Sagittula sp. P11: one gene and its partner. Each later gene encodes a partner of the first gene's protein in a complex. Links are inferred from orthologs where the notes say so. Each region holds a gene or a part of one and is shown in the gene's direction. Other genes may lie near its edges.

The links.
Region 2: the proteins of CDO87_RS04620 (region 1) and xseA are in contact, whole or in part, in a cryo-EM structure (PDB 8TXR), measured with the Escherichia coli proteins. The link is inferred for Sagittula sp. P11 from one-to-one orthologs.

The regions. Positions count from the first base shown.
Region 1 is NZ_CP021913.1:938,164-950,284, reverse strand. The notes cover bases 5,329-8,259. They hold CDO87_RS04620 (exodeoxyribonuclease VII small subunit), read left to right. Parts: upstream 5,329-6,638; coding sequence 6,639-6,881; downstream 6,882-8,259. Other genes in these bases: dxs (1-deoxy-D-xylulose-5-phosphate synthase), read left to right, coding at 7,872-8,259; CDO87_RS04615 (polyprenyl synthetase family protein), read left to right, coding at 6,881-7,789; CDO87_RS04625 (histone deacetylase family protein), read left to right, coding at 5,716-6,642; CDO87_RS04630 (response regulator), read left to right, coding at 5,329-5,674. In the rest of the region: CDO87_RS04655 (ABC transporter permease), read left to right, coding at 1-602; CDO87_RS04650 (PAS domain-containing protein), read left to right, coding at 762-2,012; CDO87_RS04645 (PAS domain-containing protein), read left to right, coding at 2,098-3,357; CDO87_RS04640 (branched-chain amino acid aminotransferase), read right to left, coding at 3,443-4,315; CDO87_RS04635 (MarR family winged helix-turn-helix transcriptional regulator), read left to right, coding at 4,473-4,976; more of CDO87_RS04630, read left to right, coding at 4,973-5,328; more of dxs, read left to right, coding at 8,260-9,821; CDO87_RS04605 (exopolysaccharide biosynthesis protein), read right to left, coding at 9,901-10,503; CDO87_RS04600 (SDR family oxidoreductase), read right to left, coding at 10,500-11,375; 1,2-phenylacetyl-CoA epoxidase subunit PaaA, read left to right, coding at 11,485-12,121. UniProt on the Escherichia coli protein: Bidirectionally degrades single-stranded DNA into large acid-insoluble oligonucleotides, which are then degraded further into small acid-soluble oligonucleotides.
Region 2 is NZ_CP021913.1:3,423,519-3,434,690, forward strand. The notes cover bases 8,177-11,172. They hold xseA (exodeoxyribonuclease VII large subunit), read left to right. Parts: upstream 8,177-8,901; coding sequence 8,902-10,443; downstream 10,444-11,172. Other genes in these bases: purD (phosphoribosylamine--glycine ligase), read right to left, coding at 8,177-8,738; phaR (polyhydroxyalkanoate synthesis repressor PhaR), read left to right, coding at 10,580-11,125. In the rest of the region: CDO87_RS16700 (NADPH:quinone oxidoreductase family protein), read right to left, coding at 1-774; CDO87_RS16705 (helix-turn-helix domain-containing protein), read left to right, coding at 1,057-1,428; hisN (histidinol-phosphatase), read left to right, coding at 1,502-2,284; CDO87_RS16715 (8-oxoguanine deaminase), read left to right, coding at 2,297-3,637; CDO87_RS16720 (CAP domain-containing protein), read left to right, coding at 3,634-4,059; guaD (guanine deaminase), read right to left, coding at 4,066-5,352; mgtE (magnesium transporter), read left to right, coding at 5,478-6,881; CDO87_RS16735 (5-formyltetrahydrofolate cyclo-ligase), read left to right, coding at 6,878-7,432; more of purD, read right to left, coding at 7,476-8,176. UniProt on the Escherichia coli protein: Bidirectionally degrades single-stranded DNA into large acid-insoluble oligonucleotides, which are then degraded further into small acid-soluble oligonucleotides.

The DNA.
Region 1 (12,121 bases):
TCATCGCACCCTTCGCGACGTTCCTTTCGGTCAGCTTCGGCACGCTAGCAGCCATCGGCCTCTCGTCCGAGCACGTGCCGTTCCGTCGCGCGATCATGGCGATCCTAATCTCTCCGATGATCGTGCCGCTCATCATCTCGGCGGCGGGCATGTACTTCTTCTACTCGCGGATCGGTCTGCAGGGCACGCTGTTCGGGGTGGTCCTGGCACACGCGGCGCTTGGCATTCCGTTTGTCATCATCACAGTGACCGCGACGCTCGTGGGCTTCGACCGGTCGCTGACGCGGGCGGCGGCGAACATGGGTGCTAACCCGGTGACGACGTTCTTCCGTGTGCAGATGCCGCTCATCCTGCCAGGCGTGATCTCGGGCGGCCTGTTCGCCTTCATCACCTCCTTCGACGAGGTAGTTGTCGTGCTCTTCGTCGGTTCGGCCAAGCAGCAGACCCTGCCATGGCAGATGTTCACCGGCCTGCGGGAGCAGATTTCGCCGACGATCCTTGCGGTGGCGACGATCCTCGTAGCGATCTCGATCCTGTTGCTGACCACGGTGGAGATCCTGCGCCGCCGGTCGGAGCGCATGCGCGGCATGAGCCCGGGCTGATCGTTCGAATTTTCGAGGTCCGGTTAACCTCCATCAGGGTTAACCCGTCAATTTTACGAAGAGAAACCACGGCAGGCGCAGAGATGTGCCTGCCGTTTTCACCTTCTGACAAGATATCTTGGGGATGCTGACCGGCGAACCCGAACCAAGGATCCGGTCATGAGCCAGCACGACAGACAACTTGCCCCGCAGACCCGGCCCCTGTCCGGCGGCGAAGTGCCGTTCGATCCCGGCGAGCTGTTCTATTCCCGCACCGACGACCGCGGCATCATTGCCGAGGGCAACCAGGTCTTTCGCCGGATTTCCGGCTTCGGCTGGTCCGAGCTGAAGGGCGCGCCGCACAAGCTGGTCCGCCATCCCGACATGCCGAAGGGCGTCTTTTACCTGTTCTGGGACCGCCTGAAGTCCGGCAAGAAGATGGTCGCCTACGTCAAGAACCGCACGAAGGACGGGCGGCACTACTGGGTCACCGCGCTGACGTGGAAGATTCCCGAGGGCTACATGTCCGTTCGGCTGAAGCCCACAACCGACCTCAGGGCGGAGGTGGAGGCGATCTACAAGGACCTTCTCAACGCGGAACAGAACGACGGCGTGACCCCGGAGCAAAGCGCGGAACGCCTGCTGGCGAAGATCGCCGAGATGGGTTTCGTCGACTACGACGCCTTCATGGCGCACGCCCTGCGCACGGAGATGGAGAACACCTCGAAGCTGGTGCACATGCCGTTGACCCCGATGCAGCAGCGCTTCTTCGCGATGTTCGACACGATCAGCGAACTCGGGGCGGAGGTCGAGGGGCTGGTAGAGGTCATTCGCGCCATCCGCACGGTGCCGATGAACATGCGCATCCTCGCATCGCGTCTGGAAAGTTCGGGCGGGCCGATCAGCGCGATCTCGGTCAACTACAGCCAGATGCTCGAGGAAATGTCGACCTGGATCAAGCAGTTCGCGGAAGGGCCGGACTGCACCTTTGCCCGTATCAAGTCCGCGATCCAACAGGGGCAGTTCCTAGTTTGTGCGTCCTCGATGCAGTCGTCCATGTCGGTCTATTTCGAAAAGGATCTGGCCGGGGCAAAGGACATCACGGCCCTCTCCCAGGACAAGGAAACGCTCGAGCGTGAGGCGCACCGCTTTCAGACCGAGGCGCAGGAGTCCCTGAAACTGATCGAATCCGAAGTGCGCCGCCTCAGCCGCAGCGTGCTGGACATGAAGCGCTACGTGACCGGTCTCAGCTCCACCCGGATGATGTGCAAGATCGAAAGCGCCTCGCTGGGGGATTCGGACACCGCCCTGAATGGCATCGTCGAACAGCTCGACGAACGGCAGGACGAAATCGAGCGCCGTCTCGCCAGGGTCGTTGAGCTGAACTCCAACATCCAGGGCCACAGCGCGATGCTGAGAAGCATGTCCTGAACCGCCGGGGGCAGGGCGAGCATTCATCAATTCTCAAGGGATCTGGCAGAAAGTGCGAGCCGGGTCGTTTTCAGAGGCCGGACGAATGACAGAGCATACAACGCGTTTTACCTCCGACAGCAGCTACGCAGGGTCGGAGGCACAATTCCATCTTTCGGAATTGTTCTACTCACGCACCGATCCACGCGGTGTGATCCAGGCCGGCAACACCGTGTTCCAGCGTGTGGCGGGATACGATTGGGATGATTTGGTCGGCGCGCCGCACAAGATCGTCCGCCATCCGGACATGCCCAAAGGCGTTTTCCAACTGGTCTGGGATCGCCTTGGACAGGGCAAACCCACCGGATGCTACGTCAAGAACAGGTGCAAGAACGGCCGGTTTTACTGGGTGTTCGCACTCATCGCACCGATCGAGGGGGGGTATGTCTCCACCCGGCTGAAGCCGACCTCGCCCCTGCGGGAAAAGGTGGAACTGATCTACAAGAGCCTTCTGGCCCGGGAACGCGAAGAGGGGCTGAAGCCTTCCGCCAGCGCCGATGCCATGTTGGAGGCGCTGAAAAAGGCCGGCTATTCAAGCTATGATGCTTTCCAGAGCCACGCCATGGCGGTGGAGGCGGAAACCCGCGCCCAGCATCTCGGCCGCCAACTCGACCCACTCCAGCGGCGTTTTCTGGACATGTCGCGCGCCATCACGCAGGTGCACGTCGAGACCACCGAGATGACCGAAGCGTTCAAGGCGATCCGGACCGTGCCGATGAACATGCGGATCATCGCTTCGCGTCTGGAAAGCGCGGGCGGCCCGATCAGCGCGATCTCGGTCAACTACAGCCAGATGCTCGAGGAAATGTCGACCTGGGTGGACACCTTCGTCGACGGCGATGCCTGTGTCTTCGCCCGCATCCGCGACGCAATCTTCAAGGGCCAGTTCCTGGGTTTCGCCACGCAGATCGAACGCGAAATGATCGGCATCTTCGAGGAAGAGCGCGAAAAGTTCGGCGCGATCTATCCAAGCAACGTGTCGACGGAAACGGAAGCGGCCCGTTGCGAAGAGGTGCGCAACAGTTTCCTCGAAGCCACCGCCGGATCGCTCGGAGACGTTGAAACGGAAGCAAAGCGCTTCGCCCGCAGCGTGCTGGACATGAAGCGCTACGTGACGGGGCTCAGCTCCACGCGGATGATGTGCAAGATCGAAAGCGCGGCGCTGAACAATTCCGGCACCGCCCTGTCCGGCATCGTCGAACAACTGGATGCCTGTCAGGACGAGATCGAACGCAGGCTGGCCCGTGTCGTGGAACTCAATTCCGTAATCCAGGGCAACACAGCCATGTTAAGGTCCCTGATCTGAGCCGGGGATTCTCGCGGGTCATCGAGTGACGTCGGGGCCCGGAGGAAGATGCCGTAGGGCGGAGTTGTACTCCGCCCCCGTTCAATCAGCTTCGGACCAGCTTCTCGTAGTCCGACGAGATCTCGCGCGTCATGGCACCGACCTCGAAGTTGTAATCGCCGATCTGGCCCACCGGGGTCACCTCGGCGGCGGTGCCGGTCAACCAGCACTGCTCGAAGCCTTCCATCTCTTCCGGCATGATGTGCCGTTCGTGGACCTTGATCTGCTTCTCTTCCAGCATGCCGATCACCGTCTGGCGGGTCAGGCCGTTGAGGAAGCAGTCGGGCTTCGGCGTGTGCACCTCGCCATCCTTGACGAAGAAGATGTTGGCGCCGGTCGCTTCGGCCACGTAGCCGCGGTAGTCCATGAACAGCGCGTCGGAGCACCCCTTGGCTTCGGCCGCATGCTTGGATGTGGTGCAGATCATGTAGAGGCCGGCGGCCTTGGCGTGCACCGGAATGGTCTCGGGCGAGGGGCGCTTCCACTTGGAGATGTCGAGCTTCGCGCCCTTCATCTTCGCATCGCCATAGTAGTTGCCCCAGCCCCAGGCAGCGATGGCCAGCCGCACTGGATTGCGGGCCGAGGACACACCCATGTCCGGACCGGCGCCGCGCCAGGCCACCGCGCGCACGTAGGCGTCGGTGAAACCGTTGGCCTCCAGCACCTGGGCCTTGGCGGCTTCGATCTCGTCGACGGAGAACGGGATCTCGAAGTCGAGGCAGGAGGCCGAGAAATGCAGGCGCTCCGAATGCTTGCGCGACAGGAAGATCTTGCCGCCGTAGGCGCGTTCGCCTTCGAACACGGAGGAGGCATAGTGCAGCCCGTGAGTCAGGACATGGACCTGCGCGGAGCGCCAATCCACAAGCTTGCCGTCCAGCCAGATCTTGCCGTCGCGGTCGTCATAGGCACTCTCGGCCATCGCGTCTCTCCTCTGCGTTGCGGCGCTTTTCCGATTGTTGCGCGGAATTGACTGAAGTCGGATATAAAGTTGCGCCAAACTGGCGACTCGCTACCAATTCGACCTTGGAATGTCAACAAGGCTGACTTAAAATGCCCTGCAAAACAGGAGGCATCCGATGTCAGACGGGCGGACAGCGCAGGGCGAGACGCTGCTGTATCTCACCGACGAGCAGCTGCGGCAGGGCGCGGAAGCGATGTTCTTCGCCTACCGCGGGTTCACTGCGGACCCGGACCGTATCCTGACGGGGCTGAGTTACGGGCGCGCCCATCACCGGGCGCTGCACTTCATCCACGGCGCCCCGGGCACGACGGTCAACAACCTCCTGAATATCCTCGGCGTGACCAAGCAATCCCTGAATCGCGTGCTGCGCACGCTGATCGAGGACGGCCTTGTGGAGAGCCGCGTGGGCCGCATCGACAAGCGTGAACGGCACCTTTACCTCACCGAAGAGGGCGGGCGTCTGGAACGCGAACTCTCGGACGTGCAGCGTGCGCGGATGCGGGCGGCCTTCCGCGACGCCGGGCCGGAGGCGGTCGCCGGGTTTCGCCGGGTGCTCGAAGCGATGATGGACCCGGAGATGCGGCTCCAGTATCAAAAGCTCAGGGAGGGTCGCGGATGAGTGAGAACGACGCCCATCTGCTGATCGTGGATGACGATGAGCGGATCCGGGGGCTGCTGCAGAAGTTCCTTGTGCGGAACGGGTTTCTGGTGAGTGCCGCGCGCGACGCGGCCCATGCCCGGCGGCTGTTGATGGGTCTGGATTTCGACATGATCGTGCTGGACGTGATGATGCCGGGCGAGGACGGCGTCAGCCTAACCCGCGGGATCCGCGAAACGTCGACCGTGCCGATCCTGCTGCTGACCGCCCGGTCCGAAACGGAGGATCGCATCGCCGGGCTGGAGGCCGGGGCGGACGACTACCTTGCCAAGCCGTTCGAGCCGAAGGAACTGCTGCTCCGGATCAACGCGATTCTGCGGCGCATGCCGGAGCCCGCCTCACAGGAAGCGGCGCCAAAGCTCATGACGCTGGGCGCCGTCCGCTACGACATCGAGCGTGGCGAGATGTGGCGCGGCGATGAGATGGTCCGCCTGACCGCGACCGAGGCACAGTTGATGCGGATCTTCTCGGCCAAGCCGGGCGAGGCGCTGAGCCGTTCGCGGCTGGTGGAGGAACTGGGCCGCGACAAAGGGCAGGCGCAGGAGCGCGCGGTGGACGTGCAGATCACCCGGCTGCGGCGCAAGCTGGAAAGCGATCCGAAGCAGCCGCGCTACCTGCAGACGGTGCGCGGGGCCGGATACATGCTTGCACCTGACTGACGCGCGGCTACGGTTTCCATGAAAATTCGAGGGAGGGCGTCATGACGACCGCACTGATCACCCATGCCGATTGCCTTGAGCATGTGACGCCGGACGGGCATCCGGAACGCGTCGCCCGGCTGGAGCATGTCCTGCACGCGCTGCAGACGCTCGACCTGCACCGCGTCACGGCGCGCGAGGCCACGGATGAGGAAATCCGCCTTGTGCACCCACAACGCTACATCGACCGGATCGTCGCGGCGGAGCCGGCCAAGGGTGTGACGCAGCTCGACGCGGACACATGGATGTCGCCGGGGTCGGTCCGGGCGGCGCGGCTTGCCGCCGGGGCGGGGATCCAGGCCGTCGACATGGTGATAGGGGGCGAGGTGAAGAATGCCTTCTGCGCCACCCGCCCGCCGGGCCACCATGCGGAGACGGAGACCCCGATGGGGTTCTGCCTGTTCGGCACCGCGGCGCTGGCCGCCAAGCATGCGCTGGACGTTCACGGGCTGGAGCGCGTGGCAGTTGTCGATTTCGACGTTCACCACGGCAACGGCACGCAGGACCTCTTGTGGAACGAGGCGCGCAGCCTGTTCATCACTTCCCAGCAGATGCCGCTCTGGCCCGGTACAGGGCACCCGGAGGAACGGGGCGCGCATGACAATGTCATGAACCTGCCGCTGCCGCCCGACAGCGGCGGTGCAGAGATGCGAGCCCGGTACGAGAAGGAGGCCTTTCCCCGGCTGCGCGACTTTGCGCCGGAACTGCTGATCATCTCTGCCGGCTTCGACGCGCATCAGGACGACCCGCTCGCCAACCTGAACTGGACGGTGGACGATTTCCGCTGGGTGACGCGCGCATTGTGCGACATCGCGCGGGAGACGGCCGGCGGGCGCGTGGTCTCGACTTTGGAAGGCGGGTATGATCTTGCAGGCCTGAGCGCGTCGGCAAAGGCGCATGTCGAAGTCCTGATGGAGGCGGGTGCATGAGCGAGCAACCTGTGAACGAGATGAGCTTTGAGCAGGCCATGGCCGAGCTGGAGCGTGTCGTGGGCGCGCTCGAGCGCGGCGACGTGGCGCTGGAAGACTCGATCAAGCTGTACGAGCGCGGCGCCGAGCTGCGCAAGCGCTGCGACCAGAAGCTCAAGGAAGCCGAGGAAAAGGTTGCCGCGATCACGCTGGACGGCGACGGCAATCCCGTGGGGACGAAGCCGGTCGAGGGCCTCTGATGACGGACGGCTCCGGACAGGAGCGGACGGCGGACATTGCGCCGCTCGGGTTCGAGGCGGCGCTTGCCCGTGCCGCCGAGCTGGCGAATGGCCAGATTTCCTATGCCTTGTCAGGCGTGCCGGGACCGGTGGCGGCTGCGATGCGCTATGCGGTGGAGGGCGGCAAGGCGCTGCGGGCCTTCATGGTCATCGAAGGCGCGCGGGTGTTCGGCATCGACCGGCAGCACGCGGCACCTGCGGCGGGCGCCATCGAGGCGCTGCATGCCTACAGCCTCGTGCACGACGATCTACCCTGCATGGACGATGACGACATGCGGCGCGGGAAACCCACCGTGCACCGCAAGTGGGACGAGACCACCGCCGTCCTGGCCGGGGATGCGCTGCAGGCCCTGGCCTTCCAACTGGTGACGCACACGGCGTGCCCGGCAGAACGCCGCCTGGAGCTGGTCGCCGGACTGGCGGTGGCGGCGGGCCTGCGCGGCATGGTCGGCGGACAGGCGCGCGACATCGCCGCCGAAAGCGCCGAGACGCCCCTGACGCTGGAGGAGATCACCGCCCTTCAAGCCGGCAAGACCGGTGCGCTGATCTCCTGGTCCTGCGGGGCGGGCGCGGTCATGGCGGGAGAAAGCACAGGCCCGCTGCGGCGGTATGGCAACTGCCTCGGGCTCGCATTCCAGATCTGGGACGACGTTCTGGACGTGGAAGGCGATGCCGCCACGGTCGGCAAGGCCGTGGGCAAGGACGCGGATCGCGGCAAAGCAACCTTTGTCAGCCTCCTCGGGATGGAAGGGGCGAAGGCGCGGGCTCAGGAACTCGTGCACGAAGCCTGCACATCCCTTGACGTATACGGTGACGTGGCTGACGCCTTGCGGGACGCCGCCCGCTTCGTTATCTCGCGGCGGAACTGACGCACGCCGTCCATTGGCCCGGGCCTTGACGCCCGGATGCTCTAGATGGACGTTGAGCAAAGAGAGGACCCCAGTCCGCGCCATGTCCGATACCACGTCCGATACCCGTCCGAACCGCCCCGAGACCCCCTTGCTGGATCGGGTGCACACCCCTGCCGACCTCAAGCAGTTCTCCGACGCCGAACTGAAGCGTCTGGCGCATGAACTGCGGGAAGAGACAATCTCGACCGTGTCCGAAACCGGCGGCCACCTCGGCGCCGGTCTGGGCGTGATCGAGCTGACCGTGGCGCTGCATTCGGTATTCGACGCGCCGCGCGACAAGATCATCTGGGACGTGTCGCACCAGTGTTATCCGCACAAGATCCTGACCGGGCGGCGCGACCGCATCCGGACGCTGCGGCAGAAGGACGGGCTGTCGGGGTTCACCAAGCGCTCCGAGTCGCCCTACGATCCGTTTGGCGCGGCCCATTCCTCGACCTCGATTTCCGCCGCGCTGGGGTTTGCCGTCGCGCGCGATCTCGGCGGCGCCTGTGACACCGGCCACGGCGACGCCATCGCCGTGATCGGCGACGGAGCCATGAGCGCGGGCATGGCCTTCGAGGCACTGAACAACGCCGGCCACCTGAAGAAACGCCTGATCGTCATCCTGAACGACAACGAGATGAGCATCGCGCCGCCGACCGGCGCGCTGTCCTCCTACCTGACCCGACTGTATGCTGAGGCGCCGTTCCACGATCTGAAGGCCGCCGCGAAAGGGGCCGTATCGCTCCTGCCGGAGCCGTTCCGCGAAGGGGCGAAGCGCGCCAAGGAGATGCTGAAAGGCATGGCCGTGGGCGGGACGCTGTTCGAGGAACTGGGCTTCTCCTACCTCGGGCCGATCGACGGGCATGACCTGGACCAGCTTCTGCCGGTGCTGCGCACGGTGAAGGCACGGGCGACGGGGCCGATCCTGATCCATGCGCTGACCCGCAAGGGCAAGGGCTACAGCCACGCGGAGCACGCCGCCGACAAGGGCCATGCCCGGGCGAAGTTCGACGTGGTCACGGGCGAGCAGAAGAAAGCGCCCTCCAACGCCCCGTCCTACACCAAGGTCTTTGCCGAGGCGCTGATGGAAGAGGCCGCCGACGACAGCCGTATCTGCGCGGTCACCGCGGCGATGCCGGACGGCACCGGGCTGGACCTCTTTGCAGAGCGCTACCCCTCGCGGTGCTTCGACGTGGGCATCGCGGAGCAGCACGGCGTGACGTTCAGCGCGGGGCTTGCCGCCGGGGGCATGCGGCCGTTCTGCGCCATGTATTCGACCTTCCTGCAGCGCGGGTACGACCAGGTGGTGCACGACGTGGCCATCCAGCGGCTGCCGGTGCGCTTCGCCATCGACCGGGCCGGTCTGGTGGGGGCGGACGGGGCGACGCATGCCGGGTCCTACGACGTCGCCTACCTGTCCAACCTGCCTGGCTTTGTGGTCATGGCGGCGGCCGACGAGGCCGAGCTGAAGCACATGGTGGCCACTGCCGCCGCGCATGATACGGGCCCCATCGCCTTCCGCTATCCGCGGGGCGAGGGTGAAGGCGTGGAGATGCCGGTGCGCGGCGTGCCGCTGGAGATCGGGGTGGGCCGCGTGATGCGCGAAGGCACGCGGGTCGCCATCCTGTCCTTCGGGACGCGCCTTGGCGAAAGTATCAAGGCGGCAGAGGCGCTGGAGGCGCGCGGCGTCTCGGTTACCGTGGCGGACGCGCGCTTTGCCAAGCCACTGGACCGCGACCTGGTGCTGCGGCTCGCCCGGGAGCACGAGGCGCTGATCACTGTCGAAGAAGGGGCGGTCGGCGGCTTCGGGTCGCACGTGGCGCAACTTCTGGCCGAAGAGGGTGTCTTCGACCGAGGCCTGAAGTATCGCAGCATGGTGCTGCCCGACATCTTCATCGACCAGGCCAGCCCGCGCGACATGTACGCCGTGGCAAAGCTGAACGCCGAGGACATCGAAGCGAAGGTGCTGTCTGCACTGGGGGTCGAACGTCTGGACAAGCGGGCCTGAGGGGAGGGCGGCGCACAGCCCCGCCCTACATCCCGTCGCGCCGGGTGTCAGAGCCAAGGCGCATGGCCGGGGGCGTCGCCTAGACGATCCCCGCCCAGACCGACAGCAGGATCACGTAGAGCAGGGCGGACTGGACGTAGCCCGCCAGCGTGTATGCCCCGTCGCGGACCATCAGCCCGTACATGATCATCGCCACCGCACCGGCGCTGAAGCTGGTGAAGAAGGGCAGCAGTTCGAGCGGCGGCCAGCTGAGTGCCATAACCGAGCATGTCAGGTAGGCTATGAACCGCGCCGGGCCGCTGACGAGGATGCGCAGCCGGTTGTGGCTGTGGCGGTCCATCCAGCCTGCCGGTTTGCGCAGCCAGTCGATCCCTTTCTGCAGTCGCGCGGCCGACACCGCGCGCCGGCGCAGGAAGCCCGGCAGCCACAGGTGCTTGCGCCCGAACATGGCCTGCAGCGTGATCAGCAGAACGATCAGCCCGCCGATGGTGGGCGTGCCGGGAATGCCCGAGATCGGCGAGACGAGGACGACCGCAGGCACGAGGATCACGGCCGAGAACGACCGCCCGCCGATCTTGTCCAGCACGTTCTCGACGGAGACGCGCTTCTGCCCTTCGTCGGGGCTGATCGCGTCGAGGAGGGCGTTGAGGTTTTCCGGCGCGGGACGTTCCTGGGGCGTCATTTTCCGTGGCCGCCGTGTTGCGTCTCGGCGGCAAGCACGGCGCGCAGGCCCGACTTGTAGTCGGGATAGCGCAGGGTCACGCCCAGTTCTTCCCTGATGCGGCGGTTCGAGACGCGCTTGTTGTCGGCGTAGAAGCTGCGCGCCATCGGCGACATGTCGGCCTCCTCGAAGGGCACTTCGGGCGGCGGCGGCACGTCCAGGAGTTCGGCGGCATAGGCGATGACGTCCTGCGGCGGGGCCGGGTCGTCGTCGCACACATTGTAGGCCGCACCGGGGTTGGGCCGCGCTATGGAGGCGCGCAGCACCTGCGCGATGTCTTCGCCGTGGATGCGGGAGAACACCTGGTCGTCCTTGATGATGCGGCGGGCGGTGCCGTTGCGCACCTTCTCGAAGGGACCGCGGCCTGGGCCGTAGATGCCCGCCAGACGGAAGCTGTGGACCGGCAGGCCCGGGATGGCGCGCCATGCGGCCTCGGCCTCGATCCGCGCGCGGGCGCGGCGCGACTGCCCGTTGAGCGGCGAGCTCTCGTCGACCCAGTCGCCGTCGGCATTGCCGTAGACGCCGGTGGTGGAAAGGTAGCCGACCCATTCCAGGCGATCCGCAGCCTCGGCCAGTTCGGGACCGATGAGTTGCAGCGCCGGGTCGCCGTCGGCATCCGGGGCGGCGCTCATCAGCACATGGGTGGCCTCTGCCAGGGCGCGGGAGAGGGCTACGTGCTCCCACAGGATGGCCTCTACCCCTGTCGCTCTCAGCGAATCGAGCTTGTCGGCGGAGCGGGTGGTTCCGATCACGCGCCAGCCTTCGGCAAGGAGGTCCGTTGCAAGGAAGCGGGCCGAGAAGCCGTGGCCGAGGGAAAGCAGGGTCTTTGTCATGTGGCATAGGTGGCGTCGGCAGCGGAATTTGGCAAGTATTACAAAAATCCCTTTTCTGAACCCGTTTTGTAACATATATAGGAGGCACGGGTTTTGGAGGAGGCTTGTCATGTATTCGCAGGGACTGATCGGCGCGGACGGACGCACGGCGGAAACGCCGGAGGTGCTGGAGCGTTTCCAGGCGCGCATCGACGCCGAGGAAAAGATCGAACCGAACGACCCGATGCCCGAAGGCTACCGCCGCACTCTGGTGCGCCAGATCGGCCAGCACGCGCATTCCGAGATCGTCGGCATGCTGCCCGAGGGGAACTGGATCACGCGCGCGCCGTCGCTGAAGCGCAAGGCGGCGCTGCTGGCGAAGGTGCAGGACGAGGGCGGCCACGGTCTCTACCTCTATTCCGCCGCAGAGACGCTGGGCGTCACGCGGGAGCAGATGACCGAGGAGCTGCTGTCCGGCAAGGCGAAGTATTCCTCCATCTTCAACTACCCGACGCTGACCTGGGCCGATATCGGCATCATCGGCTGGCTCGTCGACGGTGCGGCGATCATGAACCAGATCCCGCTGTGCCGCTGTTCCTACGGGCCATACGCACGGGCGATGATCCGGGTGTGCAAGGAAGAATCCTTCCACCAGCGACAGGGTTACGAGATCGTCATGACGCTGGCACGCGGCACGGCGGAGCAGAAGGCGATGGTGCAGGACGCCCTGAACCGCTGGTGGTGGCCCTCGATCATGATGTTCGGCC
Region 2 (11,172 bases), 2.5 Mb from region 1 along the record:
GTAGACGCCCAGCACGGAAAGGTTCTTGACCAGCAGGTGGTTCGTCTTGACCTGCGGCACGTCGCCGGATGCGAAGCCGATCGGCAGCAGGCGCGCCTCGGGTTTGCAGGCGCGGAAGGCGGCCTCCCACTGTTCGCCGCCGACGGGATCATAGACCACATCCGCACCGCCGAGCGCCTTCACCTCGGCCCTTATGTCCTGTGTCCGCGCGTCGATCAGGTGGTCTGCACCGGCCGCCTTCGCGGCCTCCAGCTTATCGGTGCCGCGGGCACAGGCGATGACCGTCGCGCCCATCAGCTTGCCGATCTCCACCGCCGTCAGCCCGACACCCCCGGCAGCGCCCAGCACCAGAAGGGTCTCTCCCGGTTGCAGGCGGGCGCGGTGGTCGAGCGCCACGTGGCTGGTGCCATAGGCGATCTGGAAGGCTGCGGCGGTGGTGAAGTCCATTGTATCCGGCAGGCGGACGGCGCGGGTGGCATCGAAACAGGCCATCTCGGCCAGACCGCCTTGCCCGCCGAAGACCGCCACACGGTCCCCCGGAGCGAAGTTCTCGACACCCTCACCGAGCGAATCAACCACGCCGGCGACCTCCATACCGAGTACGAAAGGACAGTCCGGAGTATCCTGATAGGTACCCTTGATCATCAAAAGGTCGGCGAAATTCAGGCCGCAGGCGGCGACTCGAATCCGAATCTCTCCCGGTCCCGGGGTCGGGACCTCGATTTCTTTCAACTCCGGTGCGGACTCCGGAGAAAATTTCACGTACGCACGCATAGGTGCCTCCTATCCTTTTGCGCCGGAAGATCGACGAATTCCTCGCGCCTTGGACGCGTAATGTGCAGTCCAAATTTATTAACAGCAACAATTCCTGTTTTTTTTCAACTTTGTGTTGTTATTCGTTCGCGTTTACCATTATTAGGCGGTTGTGTGTCTTGATATGAGTGACCGTTTTGATGTAGCACATCAGGCCATACACGTGCAGGATGAGGCTGGTCGGACGGTCTGAAGATAACCGGGTCTCTCATTTGGCCAAACCTTAGAACAGGAAGACACACGATGGCGCATCCCGTTGACGTTCATGTTGGAAAACGTATTAGACATCGCCGCTGGCTGGTGGGCATGACCCAGCAGCAGCTGGCCGAAAAAGTGGGTATCAAGTTCCAGCAGATCCAGAAGTACGAAACGGGTGCGAACCGTGTCAGTGCCTCCCGCCTCTGGGACATCGCAGACGCGCTCGACGTTCCGGTGAGCTTCTTCTTCGAAGGCATCGAAAACGAGAATTCCGAAGTTGCTTCTGGCGACAACGTCCCGGCGGATATCCTTGGCGACAAGGAAGCACTCGACCTCGTGCGGTCCTACTACGCGATCCCCGAGAACCAGCGACGCCGTCTTTTCGAACTCGCCCGCGTCCTGTCCGACGTGGCTTGAGCCGCCGCGCCGCCTGCGATAGCCCCTGACAGGGCGAAGCGTACGGAGGCGACAGGTGGACATTTCAGGACGATTGGCCGAAGATTTGATCGGCACTGCGCACGCCCTTGCAGATGCAGCCGGGGCGGCGATACTCCCCTACTTCAGATCAGCCGGGCTGACCGCGGACAACAAGCTGACGGACGGGTTCGATCCCGTGACCGCCGCTGACCGCGCCGCCGAAGAAGCGATGCGCAAGGTCCTGGCAGAACGCCGGCCCGACGACGCGATCCTTGGCGAGGAATACGGCACGCAATCCGGCACCAGTGGGCTGACATGGGTGCTCGACCCGATCGACGGGACGCGCGGCTTCCTTGCCGGAACCCCGACTTGGGGCGTGCTCGTAGCGCTCTCGGACGACACTGGCCCGCGCTATGGCATCGTCGACCAGCCCTACATGGGCGAACGCTTTTCCGGCGGGCTGGGGCAGGCGGCGTGGCGTGGTCCGCGCGGGCAGGGCCCGATGGTCACACGGCGAACTTCCGGACTCGAAAACGCCCTGCTTTTCACCACCTTCCCCGAAGTCGGCCAGCCGCAGGACCGCGCCGGTTTCGAAGCCGTTGCGGCCCGCGCCAAACTGGTGCGCTATGGCATGGACTGCTACGCCTACGCATTGCTGGCGGCCGGGCAGATCGACCTCGTCATCGAGGCCGGGCTACAGGCCTACGACATCCAGGCCCCCATCGCCTTGATCGAGGCGGCGGGCGGGATCGTGACGGACTGGGCGGGCGGGCCGGTGCATTACGGCGGTCGCGCCCTGGCGGCGGCGAACCCGGAATTGCACGCGGCGGCGCTGGAGATCCTGAAAGGCTATTGAGGAGCCGCCGCGATGCCCGAGATCCTGATCCGCAATGCCCGCCACCTGCTGACCATGGACGATGCCGGAACGGAGACGACCGGCACGGACATCCGTTTGCGCGACGGGATCATCGCAGAGATCGGCACCGGCCTTGCCACAACGGGAGAGGTCATCGACGCGGCGACCTGCGTCGTGACGCCGGGCCTCGTGAACACGCATCATCACCTTTACCAGACGCTCACCCGTGCGGTACCCGGCGGACAGGATGCGCTACTCTTTGGCTGGTTGCAGACGCTCTACCCGATCTGGGCGCGTTTCGGCCCCGAGGAGATCTTTGTCTCGGCGCAGATCGGTCTGGCTGAACTGGCGCTGACCGGCTGTACGCTGACTTCCGACCACCTGTACCTCTATCCCAACGGCGCCCGGCTGGACGACACCATCGCGGCGGCGGGGGAGGTCGGGCTGCGGTTCCATCCGACCCGTGGCGCCATGAGCATCGGGGAAAGCGATGGCGGCCTGCCGCCCGACAGCCTCGTGGAACGGGAAGCGGCCATCCTCGAAGACTGCATCCGCGTGGTCGACGCCTTCCACGATCCCCGCGACGGCGCCATGGTCCGCGTCGGCATCGCACCCTGTTCGCCCTTCTCGGTCAGCCGGGACCTGATGCGCGACGCCGCGCTGCTGGCCCGCGACAAGGGCGTGATGCTGCACACGCATCTCGCCGAGAACGACGAGGACATCGCCTACAGCGAGGCGCATTTCGGTTGCCGGCCGGGCCAGTACGCCGAGGATCTCGGCTGGACCGGCGATGACGTCTGGCATGCGCATTGCGTGAAGCTCGACACGACGGAGATCGACCTCTTCGCCCGCAGCCGCACCGGGGTCGCCCATTGCCCATGTTCCAACTGCCGCCTCGGATCTGGCATCGCGCCGGTCCGCGCCATGCGCGATGCGGGCGTGAAGGTGGGCCTCGGGGTGGATGGCTCGGCCTCGAACGATGCGGGTAGCCTCGTGGCCGAGGCGCGGCAGGCCATGCTGCTGCAGCGTGTCGCCCGCGGCGCCGACGCCATGAGCGCACGCGAGGCACTGCGCATCGCGACGCGCGGCGGGGCAGAGGTGCTTGGCCGCCACGACTGCGGTCAGATCGTTGTGGGCAAACGGGCGGACATCGCGCTGTGGGACGTGTCGGGCATCGAGTCCGCAGGAAGCTGGGACCCGGCTGCGCTGTTGCTGGCGGGGCCGCCCAGGGTCAGACACCTTCTGGTTGAGGGGCGGCAGGTCGTCCGGGACGGGCAGGTGGTGACTTTCGATCTGGACGCTGCCATAAAAAGGCAGAATGCGCTTGTGCGTCGTTTGGAGAATATTCTGTGAAAATCCTTTATGGACTGTGTCTTGCGGCTATTCTTGCCGCCAATGCTGCCACTGCCCAACCCGTCCGCCAGATGCTGAACGGCCTGCGCGCCGAAGAGGGGCTGGACCAGGTCAATCCTTCGCCGCGCCTGGAAGAGGCGGCCAAGGCACATGCGCTCGACATGTCCCGCAAAGGCTTCTTTTCGCACGAGGGGTCGGATGGCAGCGACGTCATGACCCGCGTCAGGCGGCAGGGTTACGGGGCCTGCGCCGTGGCCGAGAACATCGCCAAGGGCCAGAAGACCCTGTCCGAGGTGCTGGGCGACTGGATCGCTTCTCCGCCGCATCGCGACAACATGGTGAAGCCGGAGGTCAGGGAATACGGACTGGTCCGCGCGCCCGGCGATGTCTGGGTGCTGGTGCTGGGCCGCGACGGCTGCTGAGGCGCCTCACGCTTTGGACGGTTTGCCCATCACATAGGTCTGCGCGATCGCGCGGTCGTCGCCCATCATGATCGTCGGGAAGAGCGCCTCCCAGATGGTTTCCGCCACGGCGGAGCGCTGCGCGATGGCCGGGGTGGAGGCGAGGTCAAGGACGATGAAATCCGCCTCCGCGCCCGGTTCCAGCCGTCCGATCCTGTCCTGCCGCAGGGCGCGGGCAGAGCCTTCGGTCGCAAGCCAAAGCAGCTCTGCCGGGTGCAGGGCCCGGCCACGCAGCTGCGCGATCTCGTAGGCCGCCGCCATGGTTCGCAGCATCGAGAAGGAGGACCCGCCGCCCGTGTCGGTGGCCAGCCCGATCCGGTGCCCCTCTGCCATCAGCCCGTCCATGTCGAACAGACCGGAGCCGATGAACGTGTTGGACGTCGGGCAATGCACTAAAGCCGCTCCGACCTCACGCAACCGGTCGCGTTCGCGCGGCTCAAGGTGGATCGCGTGTCCATAGAGACCATTGGCCCCGAGCAACCCGTGCGCTTCGTAGGTGTCGAGGTAATCCCGCGCCTCCGGGAAAAGCCTTTTGACCCACGTGATTTCTTCGGTCTGCTCGGACAGGTGGGTTTGCATAAGGCAGTCGGGATGTTCGGCCCAAAGTGCGCCAAGGGCCGAGAGCTGTTCGGGCGTCGACGTGGGTGAGAAGCGGGGCGTGATGACATAGGACGCCCGCCCGCGCCCGTGCCAGCGGCTCAGCAGCGCCTTGCTGTCGTCGTAGGCGCTTTGCGCGGTGTCCCGCAGCGTGTCCGGCGCGTTGCGGTCCATGCAGGTCTTGCCAGCGAACACCCGCATGCCGCGCGCCTCCGCCGCTTCGAAGATCGCATCGACGGAGGCCGGGTGGATCGTGCAATAGGTGCAGACCGTGGTCGTGCCATGCGCGAGCAGCAGGTCGAGGTATCGCCCCGCGATCTCCTGCGCGTAGGAGGGATCCTTGAACCGGCTTTCTTCGGGGAAGGTGTAGGTGTTCAGCCAGTCGATCAGCCGCTTGCCCCAGCTCGCGATCATTGCGGTTTGCGGGTAATGCGCATGGGCGTCGACGAAGCCGGGAAGGATCAGCCCGCTGCCATGGTCGTGGACCTTCGCGTCACGGTGCTGTTTTCTGAGCGCGTCCGCCCCGCCAACCTCCGCAATCGTGCCGTCAACGACCAGAATCGCGCCCGAAGTGACGTGTTCGGCCGCTTCGATCCCCTCCTGGAAGGGGTCCGCGCTGAAACGGATCAATTGCCCGAGATGCAGCTCTGATGTCATCGCGATCTCCTTCCCGCGCAGTCCGCGCAAACCCTATGGGGCCGCTGCGAAAAGGACAATCTGCCCTGTTGCTTTCCGGGCGCTTGACCTAGTCTCCGTGACAAGAAACGCGGAAGGGCAGGCACATGGCGCAGGAAAGCGAGGCAGTGGCCGACGAGGACGCGCGGGAAGAGGCGCGCGACGAGGGATACGACCTCGACCGCAAGGCCGTCGCGCGGATTCTGTACGCCGTAGACACCGACGACCGGGAGCAGCTTGTCGAGCTCATGGAGCCGCTGCACCCGGCCGACATCGCCGACCTTCTGGAACAGGTGAACGCCTACGACCGGATGCGGCTGATCCGGCTTTACGGGCACGAGATGGACGGCGACATCCTCTCGGAACTCGACGAGGCGCTGCGCGAGGAAGTCATCGGCATCCTCACGCCGCAGGTGCTGGCCGAGGCGGTCCGCGAGCTCGATTCCGACGACGTGGTCGATCTAATCGAGGACCTCGACACGCCGCAGCAGACAGCGATCCTGGACGTCCTTCCGGAAAGCGAACGGGCCGCGGTCGAGCAGTCGCTGGCCTACCCGGAGTTCTCCGCCGGCCGTCTCATGCAGCGCGAGGTCGTCATGGCCCCGGAGCATTGGAGCGTCGGCGAGGCCATCGATTTCCTGCGTTCGTCCAAGAGCCTGCCAGAGCAGTTCTACCATATCGTGCTGGTCGATCCGCGCCTTCGGCCTGTCGGCAACGTTACCCTCGGGCGGCTCATGTCTTCCAAGCGCGACGTGACCCTGAAGTCGATCCAGGAGGAGTCGTTCCACACCATCCCGGTGATGCAGTACGAGGGCGAGGTCGCCTATGCCTTCAACCAGTACCACCTGATCTCGGCCCCGGTCGTGGATGAGAACGACCGCCTCGTCGGACAGATCACCATCGACGACGCCATGGCGGTGCTGGACGAGGAGAACGAGGAAGACATCCTGCGGCTGGCCGGTGTGGACGGAGAAAGCCGCCTGTCGGACAAGGTGGTCGATACGGTCAAGCGCCGCATTCCCTGGCTGGCGGTCAATCTCGTGACGGCGGTTCTGGCCAGCCTCGTCATCGCGCAGTTCGAAGCGGCCATCGCCGAGATCGTCGCGCTGGCGGTCCTGATGCCCATTGTCGCCTCCATGGGGGGGAACGCCGGGACGCAGTCGCTGACCGTTGCGGTGCGTGCGCTGGCGACCAAGGACCTCACCGGCTCCAACCTGTGGCGGGTGATCCGCCGTGAAGGCGTGGTCGGCCTGATCAACGGCGTGGCCTTCGCGGTCATCATGGGGATCGTCGGCATCATCTGGTTCGGCTCGCCTGCCCTGGGCGGCGTGATTGCATCGGCGATGGTCATCAACCTCGTGATTGCAGGCCTTGCGGGGATCATTATCCCGGTGGTGCTTGAAAAGGTGGGCGTTGATCCCGCGCTCGCCTCCGGTGCCTTTGTAACCACCGTCACGGATGTGGTCGGCTTTTTCGCCTTTCTGGGCCTTGCCGTTGTGGTGTTGCTGTGACGCTGGAAGAGCGCAAGGCGGCCGCCCGCAAGGCGGCCTTTGCTGCACGAAAAGCGGCGTTCGACGCACGGTTTCCGGGCCAGGCGGGACGTCTGAGCGAGATATTGGCGGGGCATCGCGGGGTGCCTTTGTCGGGCTACATGGCCATCCGAACGGAGATCGACCCGCTCGCCGCCATGGCCGAGGCCTCGGCCTACGGCCCCGTTGGCGTGCCCGTGATCGACGGACCGGGGCTGCCGCTCAGCTTTTCCGTCTGGGAGCCGGACTGCGAGATGACGCACGGGCCCTTCGGCGCGCGCATCCCGGCGGCGGGCGTGGCGATGGAGCCGGAGATCCTGATCGTCCCGCTGGTTGCCTTCAGTCGCAGTGGCGGGCGTTTGGGATATGGCGGCGGCTTCTACGACCGCACCCTGGAGCGGCTCCGGGCGAAACGCCCGACCCTTGCCATCGGCTTCGCGTTTGCCGGTCAGGAGATGGATGACCTGCCGCTGGAGGACACGGACCAGCCGCTTGACCTGATCGTGACCGAGCGGGAGATCATCGAGCCCTGAAGCCGGTCCCTTTCCGTCAGGACCGGCCCGGACAGTGCAGGTTTCAGAGCGCCCGCCAGCCGATGTCGCGGCGGCAGAACCCTTCCGGCCAGTCGACCGCATCGACCATCGCGTAGGCCCGGTCGCGGGCCTCCTGCAGCGTGGCGCCGCGTGCCGTGGCGTTCAGGACGCGCCCGCCGGTGGCCGTTACCGCGCCGTCGGCCTCGGTCGTGCCGGCATGGAACATGACGTTGAAGCTGTCCTCGGGCAGGGCGTCCAACCCGCGGATCACGGTGCCCTTCTTGTAGCTGCCGGGGTAGCCGTCGGCCGCCATGACGACGGTCAAGGCGTGGTCGTCGGCCCAGTTGACCTGTGCATCGGCAAGCCGCCCATCGGCGCAGGCGTGGATCAGGTCCAGTGCCTGAGCGCCCAGCCGCAGCATCAGGACCTGGCATTCCGGATCGCCGAACCGCACGTTGTACTCCACCAGCCGCGGCTGACCGTCTTCGATCATCAGGCCAACGTACAGGACGCCCTGGTAGGGCGTGCCGCGCCGGACCATCTCGGCCATGCAGGGGCGCACGATCTCGTCCAGCGCCTTGGCGGTCACGGCACCGTCCATGATCGGTGCGGGAGAGTAGGCACCCATGCCGCCGGTGTTCGGGCCGGTGTCGCCTTCGCCCACGCGTTTGTGGTCTTGCGCCGTTCCGACCGGCAGGCAGGTTTCGCCGTCGACAAGGACAAAGAAGGACGCCTCTTCGCCGGTCATGAATTCCTCGATCACCACCTCGGCGCCCGCGCCGCCGAAGGCACCGCCGAACATCTCGTCGACAGCCGCGCAGGCCTCGTCGAGGGTTTCGGCGATGATGACGCCCTTGCCCGCGGCCAGACCGTCCGCCTTGACCACGACAGGGGCGGTTCCTGCACGAATATGGGCCTTTGCTGCATCGGCGTGGGTGAAATGGCCGTAGGCCGCGGTGGGCGCGCCGCAGGCGTCGCAGATTTCCTTGGTGAAGCTTTTGGAGGCTTCGAGCCGTGCCGCCGCTGCCGAGGGGCCGAAAACTGACAGGCCGGCCTCCCGCAGCCGGTCGGCGACGCCCGCCGCCAGGGGGGCCTCCGGTCCGACGATCACCAGGTCGATGGCGTTGTCGGAGGCGAATTCCGCGACCACGCCGCCGTCCTCAATGTCGATCCGTGCGCATTCCGCGATCTGCGCGATGCCCGCATTGCCCGGCGCGACGATCAGCTTGTCGCATTTCGGGTTCTGGAGCGCGGCCCATGCCAGGGCGTGTTCGCGTCCGCCGCTGCCGAGGATGAGGATGTTCATGTGCGTGCTCCTGTGTTGCAGTCGGGGCGGATGGCCGGGGCGGGACCGGGGGCCAGCCCCCGGACCCCCGAGGTATTTGTCACCAAGATGAAGGACGGGGGCGCTTTTGATCGGTTTACGGGTGCTTTAAGGTTCGCGGGAAGTGAGGGCAAGAGAGCGTGGCATGGACCTGATCGACGACGGCACGAATGGCAACACGCCGGAATTCTCGGTCTCCGAGCTTTCGGGCGCGGTGAAGCGCGTGATCGAGGGGGAGTTCGGTTTCGTCCGGGTGCGGGGCGAGGTGGGGCGCGTGTCGCGACCGCGCTCCGGGCACGTGTACCTGGACCTGAAGGACGACCGGTCGGTGATCTCCGGGGTGATGTGGAAGGGCGTGGCGTCGCGTCTGCAGACCCAGCCGGAGGAAGGGATGGAGGTGGTGGCCACCGGACGGCTGACCACCTTCCCGGGGCAGTCCAAGTACCAGATCGTGCTGGAGGATATCCGTCCGGCGGGCGCGGGCGCGCTGATGGCGATGCTGGAAAAGCGCAAGGCGGCGCTGGCGGCGGAAGGCCTTTTCGATGCCGGGCGCAAGAAACCCTTGCCTTACCTGCCGGAGATCATCGGTGTCGTGACCTCGCCTTCGGGCGCGGTCATCCGGGATATCCTGCATCGGCTGCGCGATCGTTTCCCGCGCAAGGTTCTGATCTGGCCGGTGGCGGTGCAGGGCGCGGCCTGCGCGCCGGAGGTGGCCCGGGCCATCGAGGGGTTCAACCGCTTCCAGCGCGGCGGTGCCTTGCCGCGACCGGACCTGCTGATCGTGGCAAGGGGGGGCGGCTCCGTCGAGGACCTCTGGGGGTTCAACGAGGAGGTCGTGGCGCGGGCGGCGGCGGCTTCCGACATCCCTCTGATATCCGCGGTGGGGCACGAGACCGACACCACACTGATCGACTTCGTGTCCGACCGCCGGGCGCCGACGCCCACTGCCGCCGCCGAACTGGCGGTGCCGGTGCGTATGGAACTTGCTGCACAGACCCGGGACTTCGGTGCACGAATGACCCGCGCCATGGGCCTCAGGATCGAGCATCGCGGGCAGCGGCTGCGCGATCTGGCGCGTGCGCTTCCCCGCCCGGAGGAACTGGTCGAAGGGCCGCGGCAGCGGCTGGATGTCATGGGCGACCGGCTGCCCGCGGCACTGACCCGCGCGGTGGACCGGCAGCGCCTGCGGCTGACCGAAACCGTGGGGTCCCTGCGCCCTGCAATCCTGCGGCGCGCGGTGTCGGTGGAGCGTGGGCGGCTGGATGAGCGCGCGGCCCGCCTTGGCCCGGCGCTGGAACGGGCCATCAAGGTGCGGCGGGACACGCTGGACGCGCGGGCCGCGCGGTTGACGCCGCGTGCCATCCTGCGCGAGATCGGCACCGGGCGCGAGCGGCTGGACCGGTTGTCCCAACGGATGGATGCCGCGCAGGAGGCCCGCCTTCAGGATACCCGTCAGCGGCTGGAGGCCTTGGCCCGCCTGGCCGAGACGCTCTCGTATCGCGCCACGCTCGACCGCGGCTATGCCGTCGTCTGGTCCGAGAGCGGGGTTGTCACCAGCCGGGCCGCTGCGGAGGAGGCCTCCGGGCTGGAGGTGGAATTCGCCGACGGGAGGCTGAAGCTGGGCGGCGGCGCGCCCCAACGCCGCAAGGCAAAACAGGAGCCGCCCGAGCAGGGCAGCCTGTTCTGACGGGCGCGCCTGCCGTAACCCCCTGCCACGTCACGCTTTCAGCGCATGGAAGCCCTGCTCACAGAAGGGTTTCCTTTTCTTCTGCGCTCGCATAGGCTTTGCTGCATCGCTGCATTTTCCGGAGGAGGGGGAACCCGTGGCCGAGACCGAAAAACCGCTTTTGATCAAGCGTTACGCCAGCCGGCGGCTGTACAACACCGAGACCTCCGACTACGTGACGCTGGAGGATATCGCGGGCTTCATTCGCGATGGCCGGGACGTGCAGATCGTCGACCTGAAGTCCGGAGATGACCTGACGCGGCAGTACCTTCTGCAGATCGTGGCGGAGCATGAAAGCAAGGGCGAGTCCGTCCTGCCGATCAACGTGCTGACCGACCTTGTCCGCAGCTACACGACGCAGGCCACCAGCACGGTGCCGCAGTTCTTGGCCCAGACCTTCGAGATGTTCCGCGACAGCCAGTCGAAGTGGGTCGAGAACATGGGCAACATGAACCCGTCCATGGCCAAGAGCCTCGAGGCGATGCAGGCGCAGCAGGAGGCGTTCCTGAAGGCGATGACCGGCGGGGTTGCGGGCTCGACCGGGCCGACGATGGAGACACCGGCCAAGGGCGGGGACGACCTCGACGATATAAAGAAACAACTGGCCGAGCTTCAGAACAAGTTGTCGAAGCTCGACAAGTAAGCCCGTCGTTCATCGAAGGCGCGCCACCCGGGCCTGCCGGTGCGCGC